Regions from separate parts of the Bradyrhizobium sp. WSM471 genome, predicted to be linked through region 3. Evidence: riboswitches for the same ligand, from Rfam matches in the RefSeq annotation. Region 3 holds a riboswitch; each other region holds the start of a gene.

Region 1 (7,648 bases), 3.4 Mb from region 3:
AGCCGCGTAGAGCTTGTTGGTCAAATTCCTTACGCGGAAGCTCAGGCGGGTCCGGTCGATACTCGGGAAGTACGCCTTGGGAATATCGACGAACGCAAACGCATCGAACGTGGTGTAAGCGTTCATAGTGACGAGATTGTCTTGGAAGTTGAAGCGGTCACCGACGTGACGCATCAGGCCGCCGATTTCGACCGGCAGTGTCGTTTCAAAGCGATAAGACGCGCCGGCATTGGCAACGAAGCTAGGCACGTTGGGCGGTGTCTTGCCCGAATAGGACTGAAACACGCCGTTACCATCGACATAGCTGAAATCGATGAAGCGCGACTGCACGAAGGCGACATTGCCCCACAGTTTCAGGCCGGCGACCGGGTTGATCGCCGCGGCGATCTCGATGCCCTTTGCTTCGATCTTGCCGGCGACGTTGAACACGATGCCGCTCTCGGCAACGTAGACGTTTTTGCGCTCGATGTCGAAGGCCGAGAAGGTGGCCTCCGCGCGCTTGTCGGCCGATTGCAGTTTCACCCCGGTCTCATAGGTCCGCGATGTCGTCAGGAGCAGCGGCACCGACGGCGCCAGGATGAAAATGTTGGCCACCGTCGGGTCTGCCGCAGTCGCGTACTGGCTGTACAGCATCACGCCAGGGGCGACGTCCCAGGTGTAGCCGATGCGGCCGGTGACGGGATTGAACGTCGTCGAGAAGGGATAGCCCTTAGCGGATTCAAGCACTCCACCGGGATCAAACCGCGTGCGGTCCAGCTTGATGTCCTCGAACCGGATGCCACCGATCAGGGCGAAGGTCGATGTCAGCTTGAGCCGGTCCTCGAACGACAGCGAGGTCGTGTCGAGGTGGGTGTAGATCTTCTCGTCGCTGCGCGGACCATAAAGGCCGCGGTCCGGATTGAGGAGATCGACGTAGTCCGAAGAGAACAGCGTGTCCTGCGAGACGTTGAATTGCGAGCTGCTCGCCGCGACGGTGGCGACGAAACGGTTGTCCATGCCGGCCAGATTGGAATTGACGGTAAGGTCTGTGATGTTGCCGTAGAGCCGCTGCGCATGATCGAGCGCCAGGCGCTCGCGATAGATGCTCTGCGCGCCCGCGAAATTGCCTACGGTCTGATCAAATGAGGTGATCTCGTTATTGAACCAGTGCCGGTGGGCGTCATAGCCGTAGACCTGGCTCTTGAGGGAGATGTTGTTGGTGATGTCCCATTGAAAGCCGCTGCGCAGCCACAGCTCGTTCGCCCCGCTGTGGTTGTCGAGCACGTTGTAGTTTGTCGTCAGCGTGCGCGCATCGACGGTGACCGGGACCGGCGTGCCGCCGCCGAGGTAGTAGTTGCTCCACTGGCCCGAAACGACGCCTGATGTCGGCACGATGCCCGGCGCATTCGCCGGCACCAGCGGCGTGCCCCAATAGAAGCGGTCCTTATCCTGCCTGTACTCGGCCGCGCCCCAGACCTTCAGGCTGTTGTTGACGCGATAGTTCAGCTGGCCCGAGACATTGCTGAGCTTCGAATAGGTGTCGTCGATAAATCCCTTGTTGTTGAAGTGACTGATGTCGAAGCGGTAGTCGAGCCCGTCGATCAGTGTGCTGCCGCCCGAACCATAGCCGGCGCGATAACCGTTGAAGGAATCGTAGAAGGTGAAGGCGTCATTGACAACAGGCCCGGTGTGCGGCGCCTTCGTGACGAAATTGATTGCGCCGCCGGTCGCCCCTAAGCCGGCTACGAGTGAATCCGGCCCCTTGATGATCTCCACCTGCTGCAATCCGGCGACATCCATGGGGCGGCCGGTCATGGTCGATGGCCCGATCTGGATGCCGTTGTAGAGAGTGCTGATCTGGTCCCCGGAAAAGCCGCGCATCGAGAAGATGGCGGGTGCACCCGGAGCATCGCCGCCGGTCACGCCGGCCGCCGCTTTGGCGACGTCGGTGGTCGTCCGGATGCCAAGTTCCTGCATAACGCGCTGGTCGATGACCTCGACGGTCGCGGGCATTTCCCGTGCCGTGATTCCAAGCCGGGAGCCAACGCCAGTAACGGCGGCCGTGTTCAGCGGCGTCTGAATCGGGCCGCTCAATGGCTGGGTTGCCGGGACGGCGACCACCGAAGCGGACAGATTGCGCCCCGGGGCGCGGCGGGCCGTCCGCGGCTTCTGAGCGCCCGCGCTGACGGCGGGAGCCCGTCGCGCGGCAGGTGGCGAGACGATCACGGGCTCCACCTCTCGGGAGGTGTCCCGGGCGGCGGTCTGCGCCGTTGCCATGGGGCACACCGAGGTAGAGAGCAGCAAGATGAGCAGGCCAGACCGAGTGCCAGGCATGCGGCCGGTCACGCCCTGAGAGATGCCACTGCGGTTAAGCGAAAATGCCGGCGCAATGCCGCTGCCGAAATGAAGATGTTGCACAAGAACGCTCTGCGGCGACGCAAACAAACCGTCACCGCGGTTGCCTTAGTCACCTGCCTTCGCCCCAAGCGGCAGATGCACCGGCTACTTGTCCGACATCGAGGCACCCCGCCCAATGCGTTCGCGCGTGACTTATGGCTGGCAGCAGGTTTCCTGGCTCGCGGGTTATCGCCTTCGACCACCTTCCCAGAGACCGATTGGCTCCAGTGGTTTTGCTGGTCGTCGGCTATCCGCTTACAGTTGCGGGGGCAGCCGCGGAATGGTCCGCCGAGACGGACGCACCGCATTCCCTTGATGAGTCCTTGCGGACACTACCGATCACGAAAGTGGCATCTGGTGATCGTCCCGTCAACAACCGGGAGGGATTTTAAACCAGCTCGCCCAGCGATGGTCGCAGGGTGTCGCTGCTGCGCCCGCCAGTCTCCCGGGACTTGACGTCAGCCTGCGGGGTCAAAGACCCCCGGCGCGGCAAATTCAGCCACGCGCCCGTTTTACCAGAGACAGCGGACATCAAGACGCCTGAGGCGCTCTTCGCCTAAGGATCACGAGCGGGCGTTGGAAGAGTGGTAGTCGCCGGCGCCGGCGGTCGCAGGATGCTACCGCTGTCTGACCTTAGGTCAGCTGGTCGAGAATCTCTCGCACCTTCAGCGCTAGTTTCGCTTGCGAGATCGGCTTCTCCAGCAGGTTTACGCCTTCATCAAGCCTCCCCTGATGGACGACGGCATTGCGCGAGTACCCGGTCATGTACAGTATCTTCAGTCGCGGTCTAATTTGAAGCGCGCGCCGGCCGAGTTCGCGACCATTGATCCCGGGCATGACCACGTCCGTGAGAAGAAGATCGACCTTCGACTGGTCCTGCAGGAGAATGGTCAGGGCGGCTTGGGCGGTGCGGGCCGAGAGAACGCGGTAGTTGAGATCGCGCAGGACGTCAGAAATATAGACGCGCAGATCTTCATCATCCTCGACGACGAGAATGGTCTCGAATATCTCACCCTCAGCGAGCTCCTCAGGTGCCACTTCCTCGTGTCGGGCACTGCCGGTGAAGCGCGGGAAATACAGCTTGATCGTCGTGCCTTGCCCCACCTCGCTGTAGATTTTTGCGTGCCCTCCGGATTGTTTGACGAAGCCATAGACCTGGCTCAAGCCAAGGCCGGTGCCGTGACCCGGCTCCTTGGTGGTAAAGAACGGCTCGAAGGCGTGACTGAGAACATCGCGCGACATCCCGCCACCGGTGTCAGTCACGCAAATGGCGACGTACTGACCGGGCGCCAGTTCAGGATTGAGCCGGCAGTAGTCATCGTCGGCGGAGATGTTGGCAGCTTCCACTGTCAGCTTTCCGCCGTCGGGCATGGAATCACGAGCGTTAATTGCCAGGTTGACGATGGCTGACTCTAGATGATTGGCGTCAGCTTCAATTTGCCATAGCCCCGCACTTCCGACCGTTTGGACTTCGATGCTCTCTCCGAGCGTACGCTGGAGGAATTCCTGCAGACCGTTGACGTAGTTGTTCACGTTGATCGGCTTGGGATCGAGCGCCTGCCGGCGCGAAAATGCCAACAAGCGGCTGGTCAAAGCCGCGGCTCTCTGCGCGCCTCGTTTCGCGTTTGCGAGCGCCCGGTTCAGATTGGCTCCGGGCGCCTTCACGTGTCGTTCAGCTGTTTCGAGATTGCCAAGGACAATCATGAGCAGATTATTGAAGTCGTGCGCGATTCCGCCGCTGAGTTGCCCCACCGCCTCCAGCTTTTGGGATGCGGCGAGTTGCTCCTGGACGTGTTTGAGCTCGTCCTCGGCGCGCTTCCGGTCCGTAACATCGCGCGTGACTTTGGCAAACCCGACGATGTTGCCAGCCTCGTCCGTGATGCGATCGATGATGGCCGAAGCCCAAAAGCGGGAGCCATCTTTTCGCAGGCGCCAGCCTTCCGCTTCAAAGCGCCCATGCTCCGCCGCCTCTAAAAGCGCACGCTTGGGCACACCGAGTTCGATATCTTCAGGCGTGTAAAACGCACTGAAATGCCGGCCGATGATCTCTGGAGGCGCGTAGCCCTTGATTCGCTCCGCTCCGGGATTCCAGGTTGCCACGTTGCCGAGCGGATCAAGCTGAAAGATCGCGTAGTCGACCACGGCCTCGATCAGCTGGCGGTACCGCCGCTCGCTATTGAGAAGCTCTTCATGGGCTTGCTGACGCTCGGTTACGTCTCGCGTGACCTTGGCGAAGCCGATCAGCTCACCAGATTCGTTGCGGACGGCATCGATGATGACCGATGCCCAGAAACGGCTTCCGTCCTTGCGGACTCTCCATCCCTCGGCACTGAAGCGGCCTGCTTGCGCTGCGACGCTCAAGGCGCGCTCCGGGAGCCCTTTGGTGCGATCGTCGGGCGTATAGAAGGATGCGAACGACTTGCCGATGATTTCGTCCGGCGTGTAGCCCTTCAGCCGCTGCGCGCCGGAGTTCCAGCTGCGGACGGTGCCGTCTATGTCGATCATGTAAATGGCGTAATCAACGATCGCATCGATGAGCAGTTGAAGTCGCGCAGTATCGTCGATCCCGTCAAGTTTTGACTGATGGGTTTGCAAACAGCGTGCTCCTGTGGGGAAGAATGAACAACCCTGCGGACAAAATATGGTTCCGTGCTGCTATCGCGCTTTCATGTTGTAAGGCTCGGTGCGGCGACCGTCGACCCAGATTGACCTCCGCCTTAGGTCAAACTTGAGGCGAGTGCAGCGCAGCGTGTGGTTGATCAGCGACAGCGATATCACAAGGCGCGCGGCGGTCCAAAATCGAAGGAATCCCGATCGGCCTCACGATAAGACTCAGGCGAGCTTAAAGCTGTAACCTGTCTCGGCGCGAGCAGCCATCCAGAACGGGCCGACAAGCAGGAAGGAGCAGCGTCGGATCAAGCGCCTGCGCCCTCCAATAGAACGCTGCTAGCCGGTGTGATCAGGCGGCCAACTCGGCGGATGCACGCTGCATGTTGGAAGCCATGTCGGATGTGACAATGCTCTGTTCTTCGACAGCTGCTGCCGTCGAAGCTATAAACTCGTTGACACTTTCTATCGCGGCCTTGATGGCTGTGAGTGAACCCGAAACATCGCCCGCGATGCTGTTCAGCGAAGCGATTTCGCGCGAGATGGTGTCGGTTGCGGTTTTGGCTTGATTGGCAAGGTTCTTAACCTCAGACGCAACTACTGCGAAGCCGCGTCCGGCTTCCCCTGCGCGAGCCGACTCGATGGTCGCATTGAGTGCCAGCATGTTGATCTGGCCGGTGATATTGCCGATCATCTCGACGATGCCACTCATTGCCTGAGCAGCCTCGTTGAGTCGCTCCGCCTGCTGATCGGCTGCCTCTACCCTGGAGGTCGCCATGCCTGCCGTCTTGCGCGACTTGCTCATGGTCTCAGAAATCTCTCGAATTGAGGCGCTCATCTCTTCGCTACCGGCGGCGACCGCATCGATCAGACCGCGCGCGGCCTCCGCCTTCTTGCGCCCGATTGCCTGCGCGGTGATGTCGGTAGCGTATTTGACGACCTTAAATGGCTTGCCGTTGAGATCGAGAATCGGGTTGTAAGACGCTTGGATCCAGATTTCGCGGCCGCCCTTCCCGATGCGCTTGTATTCGGCTGCCTGGAATTGGCCCCGGTTGAGGTTCTGCCAGAATTCACGGTAAGCCGTCGCCTCCCGCTCCTTCGGCTCAACAAACATCGAATGATGCTGCCCCTTGATCTCGTGTAGCGTGTAACCCATTGCGTCGAGGAAATTCTGATTGGCAGTATGGATGGTGCCATCCATATTGAATTCGATCACGGCTTGCGACTTCGTGATCGCCGCCATTTGGCCGCTACCGTCGGCAGCCTTTAGCTTCTGCTCGGTGATGTCTGTTGCGAATTTGACCACCTTGAATGGTTTGCCGGCCTCGTCAAAAATGGGATTGTAGGTGGCAAGTATCCAGACTTCGCGACCGTCCTTGGTGAGGCGCTTGTATTCGCCTGCTGCGTATTGCCCTCGATTGAGACGCGACCAGAAATCGGCATATGCCGCGCTCTCACGATCGGAGGGTGTCACGAAAATGCTGTGGTGCTTGCCGGCAATCTGGTCGAGCGAGTAGCCCATGGCCTTAAGGAAATTTTGGTTGGCAGTGACGATGGTGCCGTCCATTTTGAACTCGATCACTGCCTGGGCACGGCTGATCGCGTCAATCTTGCCCGCGTCTTCAAGAGACTTGATCTTCTGCTTGGTGACGTCGGTGGCCAATTTGATTACGCCAACCGTCCTGCCGGTCGCATCGATGATCGGGTTGTAAGATGCCTGAATCCAAATCTCCTTACCGCCCTTCCCAATGCGCTTGTACTGAGCTGCCTGGAATTCGCCACGGCTAAGCTTGGTCCAGAACTCTCGATAGGCGGCGCTCTCGCGTTCGGCGGTCTCGACGAAGATGCTGTGGTGCTTGCCTTCGATCTCGCCGAGCGAGTAACCCATTGCATCCAAAAAGTTGCGGTTCGCTGTGACGATCGTGCCGTCCCGCTTGAACTCGATCACCGCTTGGGACCGGTTGATGGCCGCCGCCAGCGCCAACGCGCGGTCGACCTGCTTCTTACGGGGCGAGCTGAACATGCATTCCCTCCGCGCAATTCTTGTCATGCAAAATTATCTTTGTTTCGACGAATGGTTGCACTCCCGTGCTTAGAAACGGTTAAGCATACGGGGCGTGAAACTACGGGGCGCTACTGGCCCGGCCACCGCGTTGCAGTGCAACAACTCCGCCTATCGGATCGGTCTGGCCTAACCGACAGGCCTTACTAACGTTACGCTCGGTGTTTCGGCTGCAGCGCAGACCCGATTGCGCCCGTGTTCCTTGGCCACATACAGCGCGCCGTCCGCGGCAGCTAACAGCGAAGCCGGCGACGTTCTCGCATCGCACTTGCCACCTGCTATCCCTAAGCTGATCGTGATTCTCCCGAGAGGACTTCCTTGATGCGCGATGGAAAGGTCGTGAACCGATGCCCGGATCTTCTCGGCGACAATTTCGGCATTGCCGGATGACGTCTCGGGGAGCAAAACAGCGAATTCCTCACCCCCGTAACGCGCGACCAGATCGGCCGGCCTTTTCAGGCAAGATGCGATGGTCTCTGCAACCTGCCGGATGCAGCCGTCGCCCGCGGAATGGCCGCAGGTGTCGTTGAAAGACTTGAACTTGTCTATGTCAATAAACAACACGGAAATGCGCGAATTGGAACGTTGGCACCGCTTGAACTC
Region 2 (7,648 bases), 2.0 Mb from region 3:
GCCGCTGTATGCGATCGCCTCCGCCGGGGCAAACCGGCATTCGTAGGCGCTGGACACTTTGGAAGCTCGCAAGGATATCGCGAGCTCCCAAAGCGCGTCATCTTATTCACAGATACGTTGGCGACACGCTCCGTACGATCATGCCTCGGCCCGCAACTCGCGTGCGGCGGCCACCATATTGATGAGCGCGGGACGCACCTCCTCCCATCTTCGAGTTTTCAGTCCGCAGTCGGGATTGATCCAGAGCTGCCGATCCGAAACCCGCTGCCGCGCCAACACAATCAGCTGCTTGATCTCGGCTGCTGCGGGAATGCGCGGTGAATGAATGTCATAGACGCCCGGCCCAATTTCATTAGGATAATTGTAGCTCTTGAAAGCGTCGAGCAATTCCATTTTGGAGCGCGACGCCTCGATTGAAATGACGTCGGCATCCATTGCTGCGATCGCATCGATGATTTCGTTAAACTCGGAATAGCACATGTGCGTATGGATCTGAGTTCCGTCAGCGACAGCGGAGGAGCAAACACGGAAACTGTCCACTGCCCAATCGAGATAGTCCTTCCACTGCGATTTGCGCAGTGGCAATCCCTCCCGCAACGCAGCCTCGTCGATCTGGATCATGGTCGCTCCAGCCGCCTCAAGGTCGATGACCTCGTCTCGGATCGCGAGAGCGATCTGTCGGCATGTCTCGCTCCGCGGGATGTCGTCACGGACAAACGACCAGTTCAGGATCGTCACCGGTCCGGTCAGCATAGCCTTGACGGGTTTTTTGGTCAGAGACTGCGCATGTCGCCACCATTTAACGGTCATGGGCTTCGGGCGGGAGACATCTCCAAACAGGATAGGAGGACGAACGCACCGCGAGCCATAAGACTGAACCCAGCCGTGCTTGGTGAATGCGAAACCCAACAGCTGCTCGCCAAAGTATTGAACCATGTCATTGCGCTCGAACTCACCGTGTACGAGCACGTCCAGGCCGATATCTTCCTGCCAATGCACGGTATGGGCTGTCTCCGCTTTCAGAAGCTGCTCGTACTGCGTGTCATTCAGCGCTCCCCGCGCATGAGCTGCACGCGCATTGCGGACGTCCGCCGTTTGCGGGAAGGATCCGATGGTTGTGGTTGGAAACATCGGCAATGCGAAGGCGACGCGTTGGACGTCGGCGCGCTGGGTGAACGCACTGCGACGGCGACGCATGCTATCGTCGATCGCGGCCATTCGTCCGGCGACGTTCGCACTGTGGATCTTCGGCGATGTTTCGCGGGTGACGGATGCATCCTCTGAGAGCGTGAGTTCATCGGCCACGTCGGCAGCATGGCCAGCCAGCGCTTTGCCCAATATCGAAAGTTCCTTGATCTTCTGCACTGAGAACGCCAACCACGTCTTCAGATTGGGATCGAGATCGATCTCTAGTTCAATATCGGTCGGAACATGAAGCAGCGAGCAGGAGGGGGCAATCTGAACACGGTCCCTGCCCAGTTTTTTGACCATAGGAGCAAGTTGGTCGAGTAGCGCCGGCAGATTAGAGCGCCACACGTTGCGACCATCAACGACACCGAGCGAGACCACTAGATCTCTACCTGCTCTGGCGACAATCGCGTCCAACTGGTCAGGTGCACGAACCAGGTCGACATGAACCCCGGCAACGGGCAAGGCCAATACTGTTTCAAGATTGTCGCCGACAGCCCCGAAGTATGTGGCCAGCATGATTTTAAGCGCCGGCACGGCCTTAGCGAAATGAGCATAGGCCCGGCGGACAGCGGCCCGAGATGCTTCGTCGACGTCCATCACTAGGCATGGCTCGTCGAGCTGAACCCATTCAGCGCCGCGCGAGGCTAGTTCGCGGAGAACATCGACATAGACGGGGAGGAGTCGATCAAGCAGCGACAGCGGATTGAATGCGGGATTTACGCTTTTGCCGAGCTTCAGGAAAGTGACTGGGCCCACTAGGACGGGCCGCGTCTGATAACCGAGGCTTCTTGCCTCCTCATATTCCTCGATCGGCTTCCGAGAGGCATACTTAAAGATCTGATCCTGGTGAAATTCCGGCACCATGTAGTGGTAGTTCGTATCGAACCACTTCGTCATCTCCTGTGCGGCTACGCCGGGCCCATGCTGAGCGTGACCACCGTCTTGAGCGCCACGCGCCATGGTGAAGTAGGTTTTGAGCGACACAGGACCTTCGTTCCAGCCGTAAACGTCGGGAATCGCGCCGACCATTAGGCTGGTATCGAGCACATGGTCGTAGAGCGAGAAGTCATTCGAAGGAATGACGGTCGCACCGCGGGATTTTTGCCGTGCCCAATTAGCGGCACGAAGTCCACTCCCCGCCTCGAGGAGCTCGGCTTCGCTAGATTTTCCCGCCCAGTAGCTCTCGAGCGCGAATTTGAGTTCGCGTCGTGGGCCGATGCGTGACGTCCCCAGTGTGGCAACGGGAAGCGAAAGGATTGACATAGCTTAGACCCCATGTTGGGGCAAAGGCCATGGCGGACGCAGACAGCGAACATCGCGTGAGCGACAACTGCTTGGCGCACACCGGGACGCCCCGCCCGTGGACGATATCTTGTCGAGGCAGGTCTCCTGGCTCACGGGTCGTCGCTGCTGTCCGGCCTTCCCGAAGCCGCATGGCTTCAGTGACTTCGTTGGACAGCGGCTCGCCGCTTACAGTTGCGGGGGCAGCGCCGGCATTGCACCGGCTTCCCTCTTAGCTCCGGATCAAACGAAATCCGGAGACCGCGACGGCTTGGATTATGCGCACGAGGATCGATGCGTCAACCTACCGATTCTCGCTGCGACATTGCCCAAGCGATTACGAGCGCACTAGGCAGGTAAGACGGTCTTGCTCGCGGCCTAGTGAACACGCCCGGATCTGTGGAGGCTCCGCTTTTGAAATGCATTCGCTCCCTGCTCGCGTAACGGTTGAGCTCCACCACCGGAACGAACCCGGGCGGCTTTCGGTATCTGTGTGATCGCGAGGAGGCGACCTTTTCCGTCAGCAGCTTTTCGAACCTGCGCGTCAGGAAGGTGCGATCATCCTCGGCCGGCATCCGTTTGGTCACAGCCCACGAGGCTCCCTAGACATTTCGAAAGCCGGATTGCTCCAGGACCGAACGGATGATCAGGTCGGCTCCTTGGTGTTCGGCGGGCCCGCGACCAGGCACGAGGTCGTCCGCCTCCGTGAGGTTGGCCAAGATGATCTTCTCGGTGCACTAGGTGTTCACGTGCTCAGCGACTTTTGCGCCGGCTTCGATGCGTCCGTGGCCGCTCGACGCCGGGTCTGCCTCGCCTCGACTCGCCGCCAGCGAAGATAGGCCGTAACGCGGCCACTGAGCATCGAGGGCCTTGTCCTTGTTCGTGACAAATTCGACGGTGTCCTCCGACAGAGCCCTTTGAGGGGTTCCTCGGCGTCGCTCAGCGTCTTAAGCTCATAACGATGTTAATCGACCTCGATGCGCCCCATGCGGTCGTGGTCTCCTCAAGGTCCCACATCTACAACTTCGTTCGCGAAATCGAGCGATGAGGCCTTTTGGTCGCGGGCTGCCTATCCTGTCTTGGACGGGACACAGGTGTCAGGGACCGGACAGACCACCGCGCATTGCGGCGTGTCGCAATGGCCCTCGCACTCCGTACATTTTTTGGCATCGATAACGTAAATGTCACGCTTCAGACTGATCGCCGCGTTGGGACACTCGAACTCACATGCGCCACAAACGGTGCATTGCGAAGCGACGATCTTGTAAGCCATGCCTTCCGACTCCTTAGGCGAGCGATGCCATGGGCGATCCCTTTCAAATGCCGTGCCAAACGCAGACGCGCTCAATGTTGGGCAATTTGCCCAATTCGGCTGTCCCGGGTCTGAGACCATGTTGCGTCTGCGACAGCAACAGGTCGCTTCAATTTCAGGCTACGAGCCATCGGGCCCTCTTGCGAGAGTCAGTCGCGACTTGAAGCTGGAAGCGTCCGTCGGTTTGTTTGGCACGTCAGCGCGGGGGCAAGCGAGGCTGACGCTTCCTCCACCGGCGGCGACAAAACCCGCGAACGGACGCAGGTCTAGGTCGGATCTCGGCAAACCTCCGGTCACACACCCCGACTGGAGGTTTGTGCAAGCCTCGCTCATGGCTGCAACGCTAGCTGCGCGGAGGACTCGCTGGAGGCTTGCCAAAACGGGCTTGTGGTATAACAAGCTTCGGAGGGAAATGAAGTGGCGGCGGGACGAGCGACACTGGCCTTGCAGACCGACTGAATTGCACTCAGCCTCATGCCTGGTGCCGAGTAGGCATGGCGGTGCTCGCGAGCGTCGCTTGGCCGCACTCAGCCACTCGCAACTATTTTGGACGAGCTGGAGCAGGGTTGAAAGATGACTGTGCAAATTGCTTCAGTGGCATGGCTTTTCCGAACAGATGGCCCTGCGCAAGGTCGAAGCCGAGTTCGGCCACAGCGATTAGGTCAGCCTGGCTCTCCACACCTTCGGCGACGGTGCGCACATTGTACTCTTTGGCTAGATCGACGATATGGCGGCACACCGTTCGCTTGAGGGGCCCATTCGCGCAGCCGCCGACGAACTGACGATCTACTTTCAATTTCATGAACGGGAATTTTGTCATCCCCATCAGCTGCGGCCAATTGGCACCGACATTGTCGATTGCAAGGCCAATGTTGTGAAAGCGAACCTCACGCGCAACCTCGACCAGGAGATCTAGGTTCTGGATCGCTTCCACGCTCTCGATTTCAATCGTCAAACCGCCGAAAGCGGCGTGCGACGGCATGCGCCGACAGAGATCGCGTACCGCCTGCGGGTCAATCAGGAATGCTGCCGGGAGATTGATGGAGAGATCGATCGAAGTTTGCTGCTCCAGAAGATACTGCCAATCCTTGATCGCGCGGTCGATCACGAACTGCGACAAGTTCCTAAAATGCGGATCGTGAGATTCCGGGATGAAATAGGCCGGTGGAACAACGCCCCAGGTCGGGTGCCGCATTCGCACATGAGCCTCGGCGCCGCGGCGGCTAAGGGTACACGCGTCAAACTTCGGCTCATACCAGAGCTCAAGCCAGCCAGCGTGTAAGGCTTCTCCGACATGGACCGCGGGACGGGGCGCCGGCTCTCTTGGCAAGAGCATGCCGATCCGATCGCGCAACGTCTCGGCTGCAAACGGCGCCCTGAGCGGCGGCAGCATAGCAAGTCCATATTCACTACCGACCTGCTGCACTGCCGCCATGATGATCGACTCGCGCGCTCCGAACGCCAGCACTCGGCCTGCAAATTCTTCGCGTACCAGTATCTCGAGCAATCGTCCAGGCTCGATGCGATCCGAGCCAATGCCGAGCAGGATCAGATCAGGGAACTCCGTGCGGAGTACGTGCGGCAACTCGTCAGCAGTCCTGCATTCGCTGATAACAAACCCCATATCCTCCAGCACATCCCGTAGAAAGGCGCGCAGATGCCGCTTGCCGACGGCCAGGCACGCCCGCGGCCGCACCTTACGTTGCCCGAAGATTACAGGTTTCCCTCCGACCAGTTCGGCCTGCCCATGTTCCATCGCAACCACTCCTGTTCCGTGACGGTGCCTTAAACGAGGAGCGAAGGTCCAAACAAGCTGTGCTTCCCGATATCTTTCGATTGTTCGAGATAAGCTTAAGATAGTGCATTGGTGTGCAAAATCTTTCGCGATCTTGCTCAGACGATTTTATCGGACGCACGCGTATGATACCTGTCGCGCTTCGCGCAAGTACGAGTGACGCACGCGACGTGGGAATCTCTCCTTCGGACGCACCGAGCTGACGCTCTATGGCGCTGCGATCATCGTGGCGCACGATTTGTTGAAGCGAGTAGTTCGTGAGCGACGATCGGCAATCACTCTTACGAATGTTTGATCGGCATGACCGGCGTGTGCCGTGATATGTTTTCCAATCGAAGGCAGTCCATCATGAGTTCGCAGCTGCTCAAGCCGCAGTCGATTCTGAGAACGGCAATGGCTTGCAATTACCTCAGCTCTGTTGCCTATAGCGAGTGTGGACGTGCTGCTTCCTACCGAGCCTGATAGTTGCTCTCAATTGCGTTTTCTGTATCCTCCTGAGCATGAATTTCCCCCAGAGGGCCAGGTCGGGTGTTCGTGTTGGTGCTGAAGGGCAAGGCACGTCCAGCGCGGGCACGGCTTTGCGCAAGAGCGTGCCAGGAGATGAGAACGCGGTCGCAAAAGCGGTCGAAGAGCTACTTTCCGAGTTAGGTGGCCCCGGACCGGAGTTCAGCCTTCAAGGCGCGAAGCAGGCGGCGTTGCGCCTGATTCAGGATCCCGAACAGGGCTTCATTTTTGTCGTTGAGGAACAAGGCACCGGGCAGATTGTAGGGGTAGCTAGCATCTCGGCCGTACAGGCCGTGAGAGCAGCCGGAGCGTACGGCGTGCTTCAGGAGCTATGGATTTCTCGTGACTTCCGGAGCTCTGACTGCGGTCGGCATCTGCTCGAGGCGGTAGATTCGGAGGCGAAGCGACGCGGCTGGCAGATGATTGAGGTTGCGTTGCCTCCGGATGGTTATCCGGCCCTAGAACGGGTACGCCACTTCTACGAGGAGAGGGGATATCGGGTTGGAGGATTGCGCGCGCGCAAGAGGCTCTGACAGTAGTACGACCTCTGCGCCACACACTTGAAGCGCTCTGGGCTAGCGTGCTATCGGTAAAGTCCTTCAAGCAGTAAATCCTGGGCTTGTTCCTTCTCAAAACGAACGCTTCACGCGTGCGTCGCGGCCAAGCATGATCGAGAACCTTGACGCTGATGCGGTGCTGACTCCCACCGCGAGCGGTTACCTCTTCGGCCTTCTTGGCGAGAACGTTCGAAAATATCGGCGATCAATCATTCTGCGTTGTGGGAAGCGATACCGCGACCCGCCCGACCAAAAGGCGACAGGTCGGCGGCGGCCCGTTCCGGGCGGAGCCCGACCCAGCATTACGAATCCTTCTTTTGCGCTTCCCATGCAGTGCGATTACCGGCTCTGGTTTGAGATCACCGCACACAAACGCCATCCATTCGTCACCAATTACATTCTCTCGGCGACTGGCTAGCCAGTCGTCTACCACACTCATTCCTGCAGCTTGGTGCGGCGGACCGGCGCGTGAAAAGATTCCGCACCACCTTGCCACTCCGGCTGGCGAATTTCGAGGAAGGTGAGCGAGATCAGCCATCACACTGATCCGGTAGAAGATTCCGTAATGAGCAATGCGCCGAGTGCCGCGTCCAATACGACATTCGTGCAGCTTCCACCCTGCGCAGGACTGGATGCAAGCGGACCGCTTTCGCCGTTTGGCCCCACCGAAGACGTGGCCGAGGGAATCATGCGCGACAAAGAGCCTCCCTTTTTGATCGACCGTCAGTCCGTCAGGACCGCTCGTCGCGAAGAACCAGCTGAATCGTCCGACTTTCCCCACGCCATCACGCATCAGCGGTACGCGCCAGATGCAATTGTCGCGCGTCATTGCAACGTACATTACGGTCTCGTCCGGACTGAGCACCAGGCCATTCGGGCCCGGGCCATTAGAAATCAAGCAGTCGATCCGGCCGTCAGGGCACAGTCGAAATGCCCGGCCGGTACGATCGTGCAATCCAGTCAGGCCCTGATCGGTGAAATAGATGTCGCGTTTGGTCGCGATATGCA
Region 3 (7,648 bases):
TCCGCGTCATCCAGCGTCTTCAGCACCCGGCCCTCGTGGTCGAGGCGCTCGGCGAGGCCAAAACATCGTTCGGGCGGCACCAGCGGCGGCGATTTCGGCGGGACGTTGAGACGATAGAGATCGCGGCGGCGATAGCGCGCGATCTCCAGCACGTCGGCAAATCCTTCGGTCGCGACCAGCGCCACTTTCGGCAGCCGGCCTTCGACGATGGCGTTGGTCACGCGCGTGGTGCCGTGGACGAAGCGCTTGACCTCGCTCTTGCGCAGGCCCACCGCCTCGATCGCCTCCAGCATTGCCTGAACCGGAGCTTGAGGTCGCGACGGCACTTTCGCGATCCGCGCCTCCGCGGGGGAGTGTCGGATCGCGATGATGTCGGTGAAGGTGCCGCCGATATCGGTGCCGACTTCCCAGTGATTTTCGTCGGTGCTCATGTGGCGTCAGCTACGGACGACGTTCGAACCGGACGCCGGGTGCTTCCCGTCCATAGCCAAGTTCAATCGCAAACCGAGAGCGCTCATCATCATCCCCCTGTCATGCCACCGCTTGCGAGCGTGCGACAGAGCGATGGCCTCGGGATAGGGCCGGAGTTGTCGCAACGCACAGGACCGGCCCGCAACCGGCGCGACGCGCCGAGGCACTTTTTAGTGCAGCGCTGCCCGCATGGAGAGCACGTCAGTGTGGATCGTTCCACCCAGGATAAGTGCAGCGCACACGAGTTTTCCAGGGCGAAAAGCCCCATCCGTTGCACTGCAATCCACGCGCGGCGCAAATACTGTCTAATTTGCAGGCGATCGACCGGCGCTCCGGGCCATGCGATTGCTTATGAGCTATGCATGCCAGTCGGCTCAGCCTCTCTTTATTGTACGATCAGTAAGCGGTGGTTTTGCCCCGCTCAACGCATCGCGACGAGGCGGCGCCAGCCGATGGCAATGCCCGTGATGGAGAACAGAAAGCCGAGGGCGCAGAGCCCGACGACCAAACCGTCGCGCAGCAACGGGCGCGCGACGAGGACGGGAAAATCCAGCGTGTGCAGCGCGCCGTAGAACCAGCGATAAGCCCGCCGCGACGAATCCAGCCTTTGCAGCAAATGGCCGTCGGCGCCGTCGATGTCGAACCAGAGGTCGCCGCAGTACGAGCGGTAGACCGGGGCACCCGGAACGGTGGACTGCGCGGGATAGTTGTCGTTGTCGGCAAGTACGGACGGTACGCCGCAGCCGGCCGCGAGACGCGCGGTCAGCCTCTCGACCTCCTGCACATCCAGAGATCCCGTCGCCCCATCGCGGGGCGCATCCCCTGCCCTAATCAAGGTCTGAGCGGCAAGAGCGGTGCGATCCCGCCGATAGAGATTGCCGTTGAAGGCAAACCATTCGATCTCACGGGCCAACGGCGACACAGGCTGCCGATCGAGCGATGGGGCAGCCGTCCAATTCGGTGAAGCGTTCATCACGCTGGATTCAGCCGAGGTCAATTGCCCACGCGAGAACAGCCGCCCGTGATCCATCGAGAGCCAGCCACTGAAAATCCAGGTCAGCACAAACACCATCGCCGCGAGGCCGATGAGATGATGCAGCGCATGCCAGCCACGATAGGGCGAGCCGATCAGACCGCCTCGAGGTTTGATCCGCGCAAGCCCGAGCACAGCGCCCAGCAATGCTGCGATCAGTGCCAGCAGCGACAAGGTCCAGACCACGCGATCCCACAGCGACCAATTACTTCGCAGGACTGTCGGATAGATCCAGTGCAGCACGCTGCCGACGAGATTCCAGGTCCGCTCGTTGCGCGTCGTATCCAGAACGATCTCGCCGGTGAGCGAGGAGACATAGACCTCCGTTGCGGCGGCGTCGCCCAGGGCAACCCGAAACAGGGGCCGATGACGGTCAAAGCCGTTCGGCACGCTCCATTGGTCATAGTCCGCGCGCGCAACGATCGCGGCCCGCGCGGCATCCAGCCCACGGCTGCGTGCGTGGTCTCGCGCGATGGCCAGCGCGACCTCGGAAGACGAGACCGAGGCGTCGACACCGTCGGAGGCGCGGACTGCGCCCGCGCGCGACGGCCCCGCGACGACATAGACCGGTCCGTCGCTGCGCTGGATCAGGCGAACGCGCGTCGCATCCGCGATGCCGCTCGCGGCAATGGCATCGGCGACCGCAATCCTGGTCTCAGCGCTAGCCAGCGGCACGAGCCCGGCAAAGCGTTCAGATTCCGTCAGGGAGGGAAACGGAACGAAGTGCATCACGATCCCCGTCGCGAACCACATCGCGAACAGCAGGCAGAACGCGATCCCGAGCCATCGATGCAGCAGGACGATCGCGCGCATCATCGATCAGCGTCCTACCACTTGAACGCGGCCGAAATTTCATAGGTCCTAGGCGCGCCCAGCAGGATCTGGTCGGGATAGAACGGATCGCCCCAGATCGCGTAACGCTTGTCGGCGATGTTGCGTACCCGGAAGGTCAGGCGGGCCTGGTCGACCGCGTTGAACACGGTCTTGGGGATGTCGACGAAGGCGTAGACATCGGCCACGGTGTAGGCCTTCAGCGTCACGGTGTTGGCATCGGTGTTGTAACGGTCGCCGACATGGCGGCCGGTGATGCCGAGCTCGACCGCCCAGGGCGTGAAGAAACGGTACGACGCGCCGGCATTGGCGACGACGCGCGGGACGTTCGGCGGCGTGTTGCCGGAGAACGAGCCGCCGACAAAATCGTAGTCGGCGTAGCGCGCATCGACATAGGCGATGTTGCCCCAGAGACGCAGAGGCTCGATCGGACGCACGGACGCGGCAAGCTCGATGCCCTTCGATTCCTGCCGTCCGGCGAGGTTGAGCTGCATGCCGCCGGCCGCGGCATAGACGTTCTTGCGCAGGATGTCATAGGCCGAGAACGACCACTCGGCCCTGTTGTCCCAGAACAGATGCTTGACGCCGGTCTCATAGGTGCGCGCGGTGGTCAGGTTGAGCGGATCGGTCGGATTGAGCAGGAAGATGTTGTTGGCTGCGATGTCGGCGCCGGTCGCATATTGGCTGAAGAAGGTCAGGCCCGGAACGGCTTCCCACGTATAGCCGATACGGCCGGTGGTCGGGGCCCACGATTGCGAGAACGGGAAGTTCGCCTTCTCCAGAGCGAACTTGTCGGTCGAATTGCGGTCGAGCCCGATATGCTCGACGCGCAGGCCGCCGACTAGCGAAAAGCTGCGCGTGAGCTTCAGCCGGTCCTCGAATGACAGCGCCTCATTGTCGATGCGCGCGGTCTGCTGCTGAATAGTGAGCAGGCCGTAGTAGCCGCGGGGCGGATCGACCAGTGGAACGGAATCGCCGGGGAAATTTGCGGCGCCCGGCCTCACGAAATCAAGATAGCTCGAGGATAGCGTCGTGACCAAGCGGTTGTCAAAGCCGGCGATATTCGCATCCCAGATCAGGTCGGTGATGTTGCCGACCAGGCGTTGGCTGTGCGCGACATAGAAGCGCTCGCGGTCCACCAGGTTCGTACCGGAATTGAACGCCTCGATCTCGTTGTTGAACCACGTGCGCTCTGCGCCGTAACCATAGGCCTGGCTTTTCAGCGTCAGGTCGGGCGCCAGCTTCAGCTCGAAACCGCCGCGCAGCCAGACCTCCTGTGCGACGTTGCGATTGTCGAGAACGTTGTAGTTGGTGTTGAAGGTGCGGTCATCGATCGTGACCGCACCGAGATTGGTTTTGTTGTAGTTCGAGATGTAATTGCCGGACACGATCCCCGTCGTCGCATGCGAGCCACTGAAGGCAATCGGCACCAGCGGCGCGCCCCAATAGGCCTTCGAGCGGTCCTCGCGGTACTCGATCGCGCCCCAGACCTTGAGACTGTCGGAGATGCGGTAATTGAGCTGGCCCGACACGTCGAGCGTCTTGGTGTTGGTGTCGTCGGCAAAGCCGTTGAGCGAGGAACGGCTGACGTCGAAGCGATAGTCCAGCCCCTGCACATTGGTGCTGCCGCCCGAGCCGTAATGCGCCCGGAACGAATTGAGCGAGTCCCAGGAGAAATCCGCCTCATTGCGGATCGGACCGGTGTGCGGCTGCTTGGTGACGAAGTTGATCGCGCCGCCGGCGGCGCCCTCGCCCGACATCAGCGATGCCGGCCCCTTCAGGAATTCGACAGCCTCCAGATTGGCCGTGTCGGTGATCCGCGAGGTCATGTTCTGCGGACCGATCTTGATGCCGTTGTAGAGTGTGTTGATCTGGCTGTTGGTGAAGCCGCGCATCGAGAAAGCCGAGGGTTCAGCCGGATTGTCGCCGGCTGTGACGCCGACTGCTCCCTGGGCGACGTCGGACACGGTGCGATAGCCCTGCTCGCGCATGGTTGCGGCCGAGATCACTTCCACGGTCGCGGGCGTTTCGCGCACGGTCAGGCCGAGGCGCGAGGCGCTCTCGGCCACGGCATTGGTATTGAGCGGCGTCGATGCTGCCGCGATTGGCACGACTGGCTTGGGCGCTACAGACCCGGCCGCTGGCCGGCGCGCAGCTGCGCGCCGTGGGCCCTGCGCCTCCCGTACGGCGGGCCTGGCCGGCTTGCGGGATTGGGCGGGCGTGACCTCGACCGGCGGCAGAGGTTCGCGGGCCTGCTGCGCCAGTGCGGCGGGTAGATCAAGAATGACAGAGGATGTCAGCGCCGCGGATGCGAGCAGGAGCGCGCGCGGTCGTACAATGCGAACGGGAGACACGGTCTTGGACCTCGGTATGACGTCAGTGGCACGTCACAGCGAACCAAGGTCCCATCTTCCGGCTCATAAGCCTTCCGATGAAGCCGAATGTCTGTACTCCCCGACCGACATCTTCGCGTGTGACCACGGCTGACGGCAGGTCTCCTGGCTCGCGGGTCAGTACCTTACGTCGCCTTCCCGGGACCGAGACACCCAGTGGCATGTGACGCAAGATTCGCCGCTTACAGTTGCGGGGGCAGCCACGGCATTGGGGACAACGTCCCCGCACCGCATTCCCTTTTCATCCCCTCTCGGGGAAACCGTCGCGAGCATCTAGGATTACGATCAAGACAGAGTCAATGTGCCAGTTGCGGCGTTATTGCCACAACGACCAGTTTCCTTGGAGATAAGCATGGAAGGCGAGACCTTCCTCTGGCTGATACGGCACGCGCCCGTCGATGGCGTCACGGGGACGATCCATGCAGCCGACGCGCCGGCCGATCTCGGCGCTCGCGCGCAGCTGGAGGCGCTGCGGCAGCGCCTGCCGCGGGACGCCGCGAGCTATGCGAGCCCGTCGCGGCGCACGGTCGAGACGGCTCGCGCGCTTGGGCTCGACCCTCTGCAGCTGGACGAATTCAGCGAGCAGAGCTTTGGCGACTGGACCGGCCGTCGGCATGACGAACTCGCCGCGACCGGTGGCGAGGCCTATGCACGGTTCTGGAGCGATCCGGCGCGCGGACGGCCGCCGGGCGGCGAAAGCTTTGAGGATCAAGTCACGCGGGTCCGGCTGGGTCTGCCGAAGATCGGCGCCGGAGCCGCAACGCTGGTCGTGCATTCCGGCACAATCCGCGCGGCGCTGTGCATCGCGCTGGATCTGACGCCACAAGCGGCGCTGCGCTTCGTGATCGATCCGCTGTCGCTGACCCGGATCGACCGGCTCGCGACCGGCTGGCGCGTGGTCTGCGTCAATCAGCCGATGATTTGATCAGGCCGGACGATCTGGCACATTGGCCTGCGCAAAGGTCGCCATGCCGTTGTGGAGCGCACAGGCCGCCCGGACCAGCGGCAGCGCGATGGCCGCGCCCGATCCTTCGCCGAGCCTGAGATCGAGGCTGATCAGCGGTTGCACGTTGAGCGCGCGAAGCACCAGCCGATGCCCCTGCTCGGCGGACTGATGCGAGGCCAGCAGGAACGGCTGGCACGACGGGTTGAGCCGCGCCGCCGCCAGCGCCGCGACCGACACGATGAAGCCGTCGATCAACACGGGGATGTGGCGCTGCGCTGCTGCGATAACTGCACCGCAGATGGCCGCGATCTCGAGGCCGCCGACGGCGCACAGGATCTTTTCGGGCGAAGCGCCCGCAATGCCATGGCGTGCGATCGCAGCGTCGATCACCCGCGCCTTGTGCACACGGCCGGCCGCGTCGATGCCGGTGCCGCTGCCCGCGATCTCCTCGGCACCCATGCCGAGCAGGCTCGCCGCAATCGCCGCCGATGTCGTGGTGTTGCCGATGCCCATCTCGCCGAAGATCAGAAGATCGGGCTTGCTAGCCTCGGCGCGAGCGACTGCGCGCTGGCCGGCTTCGAACGCAAATGCCAGCTCTGTGGGGCTGAGCGCAGCTTCGACGCTGAAATCGCGCGTGCCGCTGCGCGGCTTGTCGGTCACGATCCCAGCCATCTCCTCCTGCGCCAGCGTGCCGGTGTCGACGACCTCCAGGCTGGAGCCCAGCTCACGCGCGAGCACCGAGATCGCGGCACCGCCGGAGGCGAAATTCGCCAGCATCGCGATGGTCACTTCTTGCGGATAGGCCGAGACGCCCTGCGCGACGATGCCGTGATCGCCGGCGAAGATGATGATCGGCACCCGCGCCGCGCGCGGTTGCTCGGTTGCTTGCAGGCCCGCAAGCTCGATCGCGAGCTGCTCGAGCCGGCCAAGCGCGCCGGCGGGTTTCGTCAGTTGCGCCTGCCGCGCGACCGCCGCCTCGCGATGGACTGCGGAGATATCGGGGCATTGTTGGGTGACCCATTCGGGGAGCATGCTGCCTCGCTTGCCTCACGGCCTGCGCTTGAGGATGTAACTGTCCATGATCCAGCCGTGCCGGTCGCGCGCCTCTTGCCGGACGGCGACAATACGCGGACCGATCTCGGCCAGCGCGCCGGACATGATAATCTGATCGGGCATGCCGAGATAGGCGCCCCACCAGATGTGCAGGTCCGCCGGATCAAGCGACTGGAACGCCGTGCCGCCGTCGAGCATCACCACCACGGTATCGACACCCGCCGGCCAGCCGCCATCGCGCAAGCGACGTCCGGTCGTGACCAGAAAGGGCTCGCCGATATCGTTGAGCGGCAGCGCATGCGCTGCACACAGCGCCTGGATCGAGGTGATGCCGGGCACGACTTCGATCTCAGGTGAAGGATCGAGCCGCCGCGCAATGCGCAGCGAGGAATCGTAAAGCGAGGGATCGCCCCAGATCAGCAGCGCGACCTTGCCTTTGCCTTCGAGATGATCTGCGATCGTCTGCGACCAGACAGCGGCCACGGCATCGTGCCAATCGTCCACGCCCTTGCGATAGTCCGCTTCAGCGGCGTCGCGCACGGGCAGATCGAACTCGGCGATGCGCGTCGTGTCGCTGGTGAGCACATCCGCGCAGATCGTCCGCCTGAGATCGGCGAGATCGGACTTGGCCGTCCCCTTGCGCGGGATCAGGACGAGATCGGCCGCGTTGATGGCACCGATCGCGGCGCGCGTGAGCTGCCCGGGATCGCCGCAACCGATGCCTATCAGGGAGAGCGTGAGCATCGGAGCTGCGAAGGGCGGCCATGACGGCCGCCCGTTCGCTTGTCTCTAGGCCGCGTTGTGCAAACGCGGCGTGACGAGGCCGGCCGCGGTGACGCCGCGCAGCGACTTCGCCAGCGCCAGCACGCCGAGATCGGCAAGAGGCTCGATCACGATGACGAGCGCATAGGACGCCGCGAA

Evidence for each region. Region 3 has a riboswitch for cobalamin ahead of BRA471DRAFT_RS38865 (TonB-dependent siderophore receptor). Riboswitches for the same ligand answer to the same signal wherever they lie in the genome.
Region 1: linked by a shared signal. The riboswitch ahead of BRA471DRAFT_RS00180 (TonB-dependent siderophore receptor) and the one ahead of BRA471DRAFT_RS38865 (TonB-dependent siderophore receptor) in region 3 are both predicted to bind cobalamin.
Region 2: linked by a shared signal. The riboswitch ahead of metE (5-methyltetrahydropteroyltriglutamate--homocysteine S-methyltransferase) and the one ahead of BRA471DRAFT_RS38865 (TonB-dependent siderophore receptor) in region 3 are both predicted to bind cobalamin.

Annotation. Positions count from the first base shown of each region.
Region 1 is NZ_CM001442.1:37,818-45,465, reverse strand. Features, by position in the region: gene BRA471DRAFT_RS00180 (TonB-dependent siderophore receptor) at 1-2,256, opposite strand, end outside; cobalamin riboswitch at 2,523-2,728, opposite strand; gene BRA471DRAFT_RS00175 (PAS domain-containing sensor histidine kinase) at 3,010-4,971, opposite strand; gene BRA471DRAFT_RS00170 (PAS domain-containing methyl-accepting chemotaxis protein) at 5,336-7,006, opposite strand; gene BRA471DRAFT_RS00165 (diguanylate cyclase) at 7,175-7,648, opposite strand, start outside.
Region 2 is NZ_CM001442.1:1,433,019-1,440,666, reverse strand. Features, by position in the region: gene metE (5-methyltetrahydropteroyltriglutamate--homocysteine S-methyltransferase) at 139-2,454, opposite strand; cobalamin riboswitch at 2,553-2,753, opposite strand; gene BRA471DRAFT_RS36220 (4Fe-4S binding protein) at 3,542-3,745, opposite strand; gene BRA471DRAFT_RS06540 (EAL domain-containing protein) at 4,326-5,540, opposite strand; gene BRA471DRAFT_RS06535 (GNAT family N-acetyltransferase) at 6,158-6,616, shown strand; gene BRA471DRAFT_RS36215 (SMP-30/gluconolactonase/LRE family protein) at 6,846-7,648, opposite strand, start outside.
Region 3 is NZ_CM001442.1:3,444,120-3,451,767, reverse strand. Features, by position in the region: gene BRA471DRAFT_RS15030 (hydantoinase/oxoprolinase family protein) at 1-431, opposite strand, end outside; gene BRA471DRAFT_RS15025 (PepSY domain-containing protein) at 893-2,320, opposite strand; gene BRA471DRAFT_RS38865 (TonB-dependent siderophore receptor) at 2,332-4,689, opposite strand; cobalamin riboswitch at 4,806-5,008, opposite strand; gene BRA471DRAFT_RS15015 (histidine phosphatase family protein) at 5,081-5,653, shown strand; gene cobT (nicotinate-nucleotide--dimethylbenzimidazole phosphoribosyltransferase) at 5,654-6,706, opposite strand; gene cobF (precorrin-6A synthase (deacetylating)) at 6,722-7,471, opposite strand; gene BRA471DRAFT_RS15000 (energy-coupling factor ABC transporter permease) at 7,517-7,648, opposite strand, start outside.